Regions from separate parts of the Pseudomonas sp. SH10-3B genome, predicted to be linked through region 1. Evidence: predicted binding sites of a transcription regulator. Region 1 holds the regulator's gene; the other holds the start of a gene.
The links. Region 1 encodes FliA, which starts transcription of late flagellar genes. Its sites were predicted from a motif close to CTAAAGTTTNNNNNNNNNNNGCCGNTAA; they were not measured.
Positions count from the first base shown of each region.

Region 2: the regulator FliA is predicted to act here: its motif matches at 1,969-1,996, upstream of J1G35_RS20830 (methyl-accepting chemotaxis protein).

Region 1 is NZ_JAFLXD010000016.1:3,804-7,995, forward strand. It holds gene J1G35_RS14175 (chemotaxis protein CheA) at 1-517, opposite strand, end outside; gene J1G35_RS14180 (protein phosphatase CheZ) at 529-1,317, opposite strand; gene J1G35_RS14185 (chemotaxis response regulator CheY) at 1,336-1,710, opposite strand; gene fliA (RNA polymerase sigma factor FliA) at 1,881-2,621, opposite strand; gene fleN (flagellar synthesis regulator FleN) at 2,618-3,451, opposite strand; gene flhF (flagellar biosynthesis protein FlhF) at 3,557-4,192, opposite strand, start outside.
Region 2 is NZ_JAFLXD010000030.1:58,634-62,825, reverse strand. It holds gene J1G35_RS20840 (methyl-accepting chemotaxis protein) at 1-412, opposite strand, end outside; gene J1G35_RS20835 (Na+/H+ antiporter NhaC family protein) at 474-1,793, opposite strand; gene J1G35_RS20830 (methyl-accepting chemotaxis protein) at 2,032-4,179, shown strand.

The DNA.
Region 1 (4,192 bases):
CTTCGGCCTCGGCCTTGACGGCACTGAGGGAGTTGAGCAGTTGTTCGAACTCACTGTCCGTCACATCTGCTTCAGGCTCCGCCACCGGTTCCGGTGCGGCTTCGACCACCGGCGCTGCCGTGGTGTCGGCCGGCTCTGCATAGCGCGCCAGGGCGGCCAGCAGTTCCGGCGTGGCTGCGGTGATCGGGGCACGCTCGCGAACTTCGCTGAACATGCCGTTGACCGCATCCAGTGCTTCGAGAATCACGTCCATCAACTCCGAATCAACGTGACGCTCACCCTTGCGCAGGATGTCGAACACGTTCTCGGCGATGTGGCAGCACTCCACCAGCTCATGGAGCTGGAGGAAGCCGGCGCCCCCTTTTACAGTATGAAAACCGCGAAAAATTGCATTGAGCAGGTTCGCATCATCCGGGCGGCTTTCCAGCTCGACCAGTTGTTCGGACAGTTGCTCTAAAATTTCGCCGGCCTCTACAAGGAAATCCTGAAGGATCTCTTCATCGGCGCCGAAGCTCATGTGGGTGCTCCTTAGAAGCCTAAACTGGATAACAGGTCATCTACGTCATCCTGACCTGACACAACGTCTTCACGTTTATCGGCATGAATCTGCGGACCTTCACCCTTGGCGAGATGTTTTTGTGGATCTTTTTCAGAGAGGATCGCTTCGCGGTCATGTTCGATGCCGGCAAAACGGTCGACCTGGCCGGCCATGAGCACCAATTTGAGCAGGTTGCTTTCCACTTCGGTGACCAACTGGGTCACACGCTTGATCACCTGACCAGTCAGGTCCTGGTAATCCTGGGCGAGCAGAATGTCATTGAGGTTGCTGGCAACCGTGCGGTTTTCCTGCTCGCTGCGTGACAGGAACCCTTCGACTCGACGGGCCAGCTCACGAAACTCTTCTGCACCGACTTCACGGCGCATGAAGCGGCCCCAGTCGTTGCTCAGGGCGTGGGCCTCAGTGGCCATGCCGTTAACCAGGGGCGTGGCGTTTTCCACCAGGTCCATGGTGCGGTTGGCCGCCGCCTCGGTCAGCCTGACCACATAGGACAGGCGTTCGGTGGCATCGGTGATCTGCGAAATCTCTTCGGCCTGGGGCATGTGCGGATCAATCTGGAAATTGACGATCGCACTGTGCAGCTCGCGTGTGAGCTTGCCCACTTCCTGGTACAGGCCGCGGTCACGGGTCTGGTTGAGCTCATGGATCAACTGCACCGCGTCGCCGAAATGGCCTTTTTCAAGGCTGTCGACCAACTGGTGAGCATGCTTTTTCAGGGTCGACTCAAAGTCGCCCAGTGACGTTTCTTTATGCTCCATAGCTCCCCCGCGATGGCATTAGCCGTGGATGCGTTCGAAGATCTTTTCGATCTTCTCTTTCAAGGCCTGTGCAGTGAATGGCTTGACCACGTAACCGTTGACCCCGGCTTGGGCGGCTTCGATGATCTGTTCACGCTTGGCCTCGGCGGTCACCATCAACACGGGAAGGCTGCGCAGTTTTTCGTCGGCACGCACGTGGCGCAACAAGTCGATACCGGTCATGCCCGGCATGTTCCAGTCCGTTACCAGAAAGTCGATGCTCCCGCTGTTGAGGATCGGAATCGCCGTCAGGCCATCATCCGCCTCGACCGTGTTTGTGAACCCCAGGTCACGCAACAGGTTTTTTATGATCCGCCGCATCGTTGAGAAGTCATCAACGATGAGGATTTTCATGTTCTTGTCCAATTCGACCTCCAAGCAGTCTTAAACGCGCCCAGCACCTGGACGCGCCATTTCAATCAACAGGCATTACACAACAAGGACTGCCGGGGGCACCACGGGTCGAACCCGCGAAGGCCAATCACCTTCGCGGTATCGCTTTGCAATGCTCCCCACACTGCCTGTCAGCGCGCTCGCCACTCTCCCAAACGCCCCCGCAAGCGGGCCGCGCACTGGCTGTGCAACTGGCTGACACGCGATTCGCTGACCCCCAGGACCTCACCGATTTCCTTGAGGTTCAGCTCTTCGTCGTAGTACAGCGCCAACACCAACCGCTCGCGCTCCGGCAGGTTGGCAATGGCGTCCGCCAACGCCCCCTGGAAACGTTCGTCTTCCAGGTCACGCGACGGCTCCATATGCGCGCTCGCGCCGTCCTCGTGCAGCCCTTCGTGCTCGCCGTCCTGCAACAGGTCGTCGAAACTGAACAGGCGGCTGCCCAAGGTATCGTTCAAAATCCCGTAATAATCGTCGAGACTCAATTGGAGTTCGGCCGCAACTTCGTGATCTTTAGCGTCGCGACCGGTTTTTGCTTCAATTGCCCGAATTGCGTCACTGACCATGCGCGTATTGCGGTGCACCGAGCGTGGCGCCCAGTCACCCTTGCGCACTTCGTCCAGCATCGCGCCACGGATACGGATACCCGCATAGGTCTCGAAACTTGCACCCTTGCTTGCGTCGTACTTGGTCGACACTTCGAGCAGGCCGATCATGCCCGCCTGGATCAGGTCTTCGACCTGGACACTGGCGGGCAGGCGTGCCAGCAGGTGATAGGCGATCCGCTTGACCAGCGGCGCATAGCGCTCGATCAACTCGCCTTGACTGTCACGGGCAGACTTCTTGTACGCGTTATAGCCGTTCGCTGTCATAGCACCGGTCCTGCACTCGTCTGATGCACCAATCGCTCGACGAAAAACTCCAGATGCCCCCGAGGGTTGGCAGGCAACGGCCAGGTATCGACCTTCTGGGCAATAGCCTTGAACGCCAATGCGCATTTGGAGCGAGGGAACGCTTCGTAGACTGCACGCTGCTTTTGCACAGCCTTGCGCACACACTCGTCGTAGGGAACTGCGCCGACGTATTGTAAGGCCACATCGAGAAAGCGATCCGTGACCTTGGTCAACTTGGCGAACAGGTTGCGACCTTCCTGCGGGCTCTGGGCCATGTTGGCCAGGACGCGGAAGCGGTTCATGCCGTAGTCGCGGTTAAGCAGTTTGATCAGGGCGTAGGCGTCGGTGATCGAGGTGGGTTCATCGCAGACCACCAGCAAGACTTCCTGCGCCGCGCGCACGAAGCTGACCACGGACTCGCCGATCCCGGCGGCGGTGTCGATCACCAGCACGTCGAGGTTGTCGCCGATATCACTGAATGCCTGGATCAGGCCGGCATGCTGAGCCGGACTCAGGTGCACCATGCTCTGGGTGCCGGAGGCGGCCGGCACGATGCGGATCCCGCCAGGGCCCTGGAGCAGCACATCGCGCAGCTCACAGCGCCCCTCGATCACATCGGCAAGGGTGTGTTTGGGCGTCAGCCCCAGCAGAACGTCGACGTTCGCCAGCCCCAGGTCAGCATCCAGCAGCATGACGCGACGGCCAAGCTCTGCCAGGGCCAGGGACAAATTCACTGACACGTTAGTTTTTCCGACGCCACCTTTGCCGCCGGTCACCGCGATCACCTGTACGGGATGCATGCTGCCCATTTTATTTCTTTACCTTGTCTTGCTTAGACGCAGGCTACATGGCTTGGCCGCGTGAATCGCTTGCAGACCATCGATGTAGGTACATTTCACGGTGTTCATCGCGCCTCAACCCACCCGCTTTGCCGGGTTGTGGTAAAGGTCGGCGAACATATCGGCCATCGCTTCCTCGCTAGGCTCTTCTTGCATTTGCACGCTCACGGCGCGGCTGACCAACTGATGACGGCGCGGCAGATGCAAATCATCCGGGATCCGCGGCCCGTCGGTCAGGTAAGCAACCGGTAGTTCATGGCTGATAGCCAGGCTCAACACTTCGCCCAGGCTGGCGGTTTCATCCAGTTTGGTCAGGATGCAACCGGCCAGACCGCAACGCTTGTAGCTATGGTACGCAGCGGTAAGAACCTGTTTCTGGCTGGTGGTTGCAAGCACCAGGTAATTTTTTGACTTGATGCCGCGCCCGGCCAGGCTTTCCAGCTGCATGCGCAACGCCGGATCGCTGGCTTGCAGGCCGGCGGTGTCAATCAGCACCACACGCTTGCGCAGCAACGGATCGAGCGCGTTGGCCAGGGACTGGCCCGGGTCGACGTGGGTGACCGGCACATTGAGGATACGGCCCAGGGTCTTGAGCTGTTCCTGGGCGCCGATGCGGTAGCTGTCCATGCTCACCAGCGCGATGTTATTCGCGCCGTACTTGAGCACGTAACGCGCCGCCAGCTTGGCCAGGGTGGTGGTCTTGCCCATGCC
Region 2 (4,192 bases), on a different contig from region 1:
CCAGGTCGCGGTTGACGTAGACCCCATTGGGGTCACGGTTGTCCTTGAAGCTCTTGCCCACGCCGTCGGGGCTGTTGCCCTTGAACAGGCGGATGGTCTCGGAGTCGTAGCCGAAGAAGTAACCGTCCTTGCCGTAACTAGTGTTGGACAGCAGCTTGACCACCTCGGCCCGCGCCGCCGTATCGCCGGGGGCGGCGGCGTCGTAGAGCGGCTTGATGGTGGTCATGGCCACTTCCACATAACTTTGCAGGGTGGCCTTGGCGTCGTTGAGCAGGCGCTGGCGGGTTTCATCGACCTCGTTGCGCGCTTGCCCCTGGAGGATCCACACGGTGGTCAGGCTGATCACCACGGCAAACAGCAACACCGGCACAACGGCGAGGGACAGGACTTTGGCCTTCAGGCTCAGACGCATGGCTTTTCTCTCTTATTAGGCGACTTGAGAGGTTATCGGCCAGCAACGGTGAACCTGTAGATCAGAGCGTCATCGCCGCAAACCAGCCAAACGCCAGCAACGGGATGTTGTAATGCAGGAACGTCGGCACCACGGTGTCCCAGATATGGTGATGCTGGCCGTCGATATTCAGGCCGGAGGTCGGGCCGAGGGTGGAGTCCGAAGCGGGCGAACCGGCATCACCCAACGCCCCGGCAGTACCGACGATGCATACGATGGCCAGCGGGCTGAAGCCCAGTTGCACACACAGCGGCACAAAAATCGCGGCGAGGATCGGCACGGTGGAAAACGACGAACCGATGCCCATGGTCACCAGCAGCCCCACCAGCAACATCAACAACGCTCCCACCCCACGGCTATGACCGATGAACGCCGCCGAGGCCTCCACCAACGAGCGCACATCGCCAGTGGCCTTGAGCACTTCGGCAAAGCCCGACGAAGCAATCATGATGAAGCCGATCATCGCCATCATCTTCATGCCTTCGGTGAACAGGTCGTCGGTGTCGCGCCAGCGCACAATGCCCGACACCGAGAAAATCAGGAACCCGGCCAGGGCACCGATGATCATCGAATCCAGCCACAACTGGATGATGAACGCCGAGGCAATCGCCAGACCGGCCACCAGCAGGGTCAGCGGGTTGTACTGCACCGCCACTTGCTCGACCCGCTCGATTTTCTCCAGGTCATACACACGCTTCTTGCGGTAGCTGATAAACACCGCCACCAGCAGCCCGACCACCATGCCCAGCGCCGGCAGGCTCATGGCGTGGGTGACGTTGACCTGGCTGATGTCCACGCCGCTCTTGGCCACGTTGGCCAGCAGGATCTGGTTGAGGAAGATATTGCCGAAGCCCACCGGCAGGAACATGTACGGCGTGATCAGGCCGAAGGTCATCACGCAGGCGATAAGGCGCCGGTCCAACTGCAATTTGGTCAGCACATACAGCAGGGGCGGCACCAGCAACGGGATAAACGCGATATGGATCGGCAGGATGTTCTGCGACGCGATCGCGACCACCCACAGCAGGCCGATCAGCAGCCATTTGACGTGGTTGCCGCCGGTGGCTTCCTGACGATCGACCAGCAGCAAGGCCTTGTCCGCCAGGGCGTGGGCCAGGCCGGACTTGGCAATCGCCACGGCGAAAGCGCCAAGCAAGGCGTAGGACAAGGCCACGGTCGCACCACCCCCCAAGCCACCGTTGAACGCCTTGAGCGTGGCCTCGATGCCCAGGCCACCGGTCAGGCCGCCCACCAGGGCGCCGACGATAATGGCGATGACCACATGCACGCGGGACAGGCTGAGCACCAGCATGGTGCCGACCGCGGCGATGACTGCGTTAATCATGGTTACCTCAAGCAGAAACATAAAAAACAGGCATGCCCGCGCCCAGGCGGCCATCGGGTGGCAGCCAGCGCGCAGGCTTGAAGGAGGTCTTATTAGAGGGCGCGCACTTTGCAGCAGGGCGGGCTCCATGTCAAAAAACGGCGCCGCTTTCGGGTTTAAATTGATCGTTTGAATAAAGAAAATTACAGATCGGCCGATAACCGAGCTCTATGTGTTTTCAGCCAAGGATGTACCGATGTCCCTCAGACAGCTCTCCATTCAATGGAAAATCACCCTGCTCGCCGGCCTTTGCCTGCTGGGAATCGTGACCCTGCTGGTGGGTTTGTCGTTGTACCGCATGGCGCAGAGTTCCGAGCAGGTCAAAGCCTCCAGCATGCAGATGCTCGATGAAGCGGCCCAGGCACGCATCGAGGCCCAAGGTGAGGTGCAGGCGCTGGGCATCCGCCAGCAGTTCATGGACGCCTATCAATATGGGCATGGGTTTTCCCGCCAGGTCCTGTTCCTGCGCGAGCAAGCCGAAAAACGCTTCCTCGACGCCTTCGACACCCGCGAAGACCTGACCCGCCAGGTCAAGGCCGCGCTTCAGGCCAACCCGGACCTGCTGGGCCTGTCCCTGGTCTTCGAAGCCAATGCGCTGGACGGCAAGGATGAGTTGTTCGCCGGTCAGGCGGAGCTGGGCAGTAATGACAAGGGCCGCTTTGCCCTGTACTGGTCGCAGCCGACACCAGGCAAGTTGACCTCAATGGCACTGCCGGAAAGCGACATGTCCGACACCCGCATCGGCCCCAGCGGTGAACCGGCCAACGCCTGGTTCACTTGCCCGCGCAGCACACTCAAGCCGTGCGTGATCGAGCCGTACTTTTATGTGATCGACGGGCAAAACGTGCTGATGACCAGCATCGTGTTTCCGTTGACGGTCAATGGCAAAGTCATTGCCTCGTTGTCGGTGGACATCAACCTCAACAGCCTGCAGGCCGTGAGCCAGCAGGCCAGCCACAAGCTGTATGACGGCCAGACCCAGGTCAGCATCCTCAGCCCCACCGGTTTGCTTGCCGGCTACAGCGCGGACGCCAGCCAGTTGAGCAAACGCCTGGATCAGGTCGATACGCAAAGCGGCGCGCAATTGATCAGCGCATTGGCCAGCGGGACACAAATCCGCAGCCTGCGCACCGACCATCAGCTCAAGGTGCTGGCGCCGTTCGCGCCGATTCCCGACGGCAAGCCATGGGGCGTATTGCTGGATGTGCCGGAAAAAGTCCTGGTCGGGCCGGCTGAAGCACTGAAGACCCAGATGGACGCCGATAATACGCGCGGCACCCTGCTGGAACTGAGCCTGGGCCTGCTGGCCGCCGTGATCGGCCTGATTCTGGTGTGGCTGATGGCCCGCAGCGTAACCCGACCGATCCTCGGCGTGGCGCACATGCTCGAAGACATCGCCAGTGGCGAAGGCGACCTGACTCGACGCCTGGCCTATGACAAACAAGATGAGCTGGGCCAACTGGCCAGTTGGTTCAACCGTTTCCTCGACAAGCTGCAACCGATCATTGCCGAAGTAAAACGCTCCGTACAGGACGCCCGTGGCACCGCCGACCAGTCCGCCGCGATTGCGACTGAAACCAGCGCCGGCATGGAGCAGCAGTACCGCCAGGTCGACCAGGTGGCCACCGCCTCCCACGAAATGAGCGCCACCGCTCAAGACGTGGCCCGCAGCGCCGCGCAGGCCGCCCAGGCCGCACGCGATGCCGACCAGGCCACCCGCGACGGCCTGACGGTGATCGACCGCACCACCACCAATATCGGTCAACTGGCGGCCGATATGAGCACCGCCATGGCCCAGGTCGAAGGCCTGTCCGCCAACAGCGAGAAGATCGGTTCCGTGCTGGAGGTGATTCGCGGCATCGCCGAGCAGACCAACCTGCTGGCGCTCAACGCAGCGATCGAAGCCGCCCGCGCCGGTGAGGCCGGCCGTGGGTTTGCCGTGGTCGCCGACGAAGTGCGCAACCTGGCACGGCGTACCCAGGAGTCGGTGGAAGAAACCCGCCTGGTGATCGAGCAATTGCAGAACGGCACCGAAGAGGTTGTCGGTTCCATGGGCAACAGCTACCGCCAGGCCCAGGGCAGTGTCGAACAGGTCGGCGAGGCCGTCACCGCCCTGCGCCAGATCGGCGAGGCGGTCACGGTGATCAGCGACATGAACCTGCAAATCGCCAGCGCCGCCGAAGAGCAAAGCGCGGTGGCCGAAGAGATCAACAACAACGTGGCGACCATTCGCGATGTGACCGAGTCGCTGTCGGAACAGGCCAATGAGTCGGCGCGGGTGAGCCAGGCGTTGAACAGCCTGGCGAATCAGCAACAGGGGTTGATGGACCAGTTCCGCGTCTGAGGGTCGCAGGCAG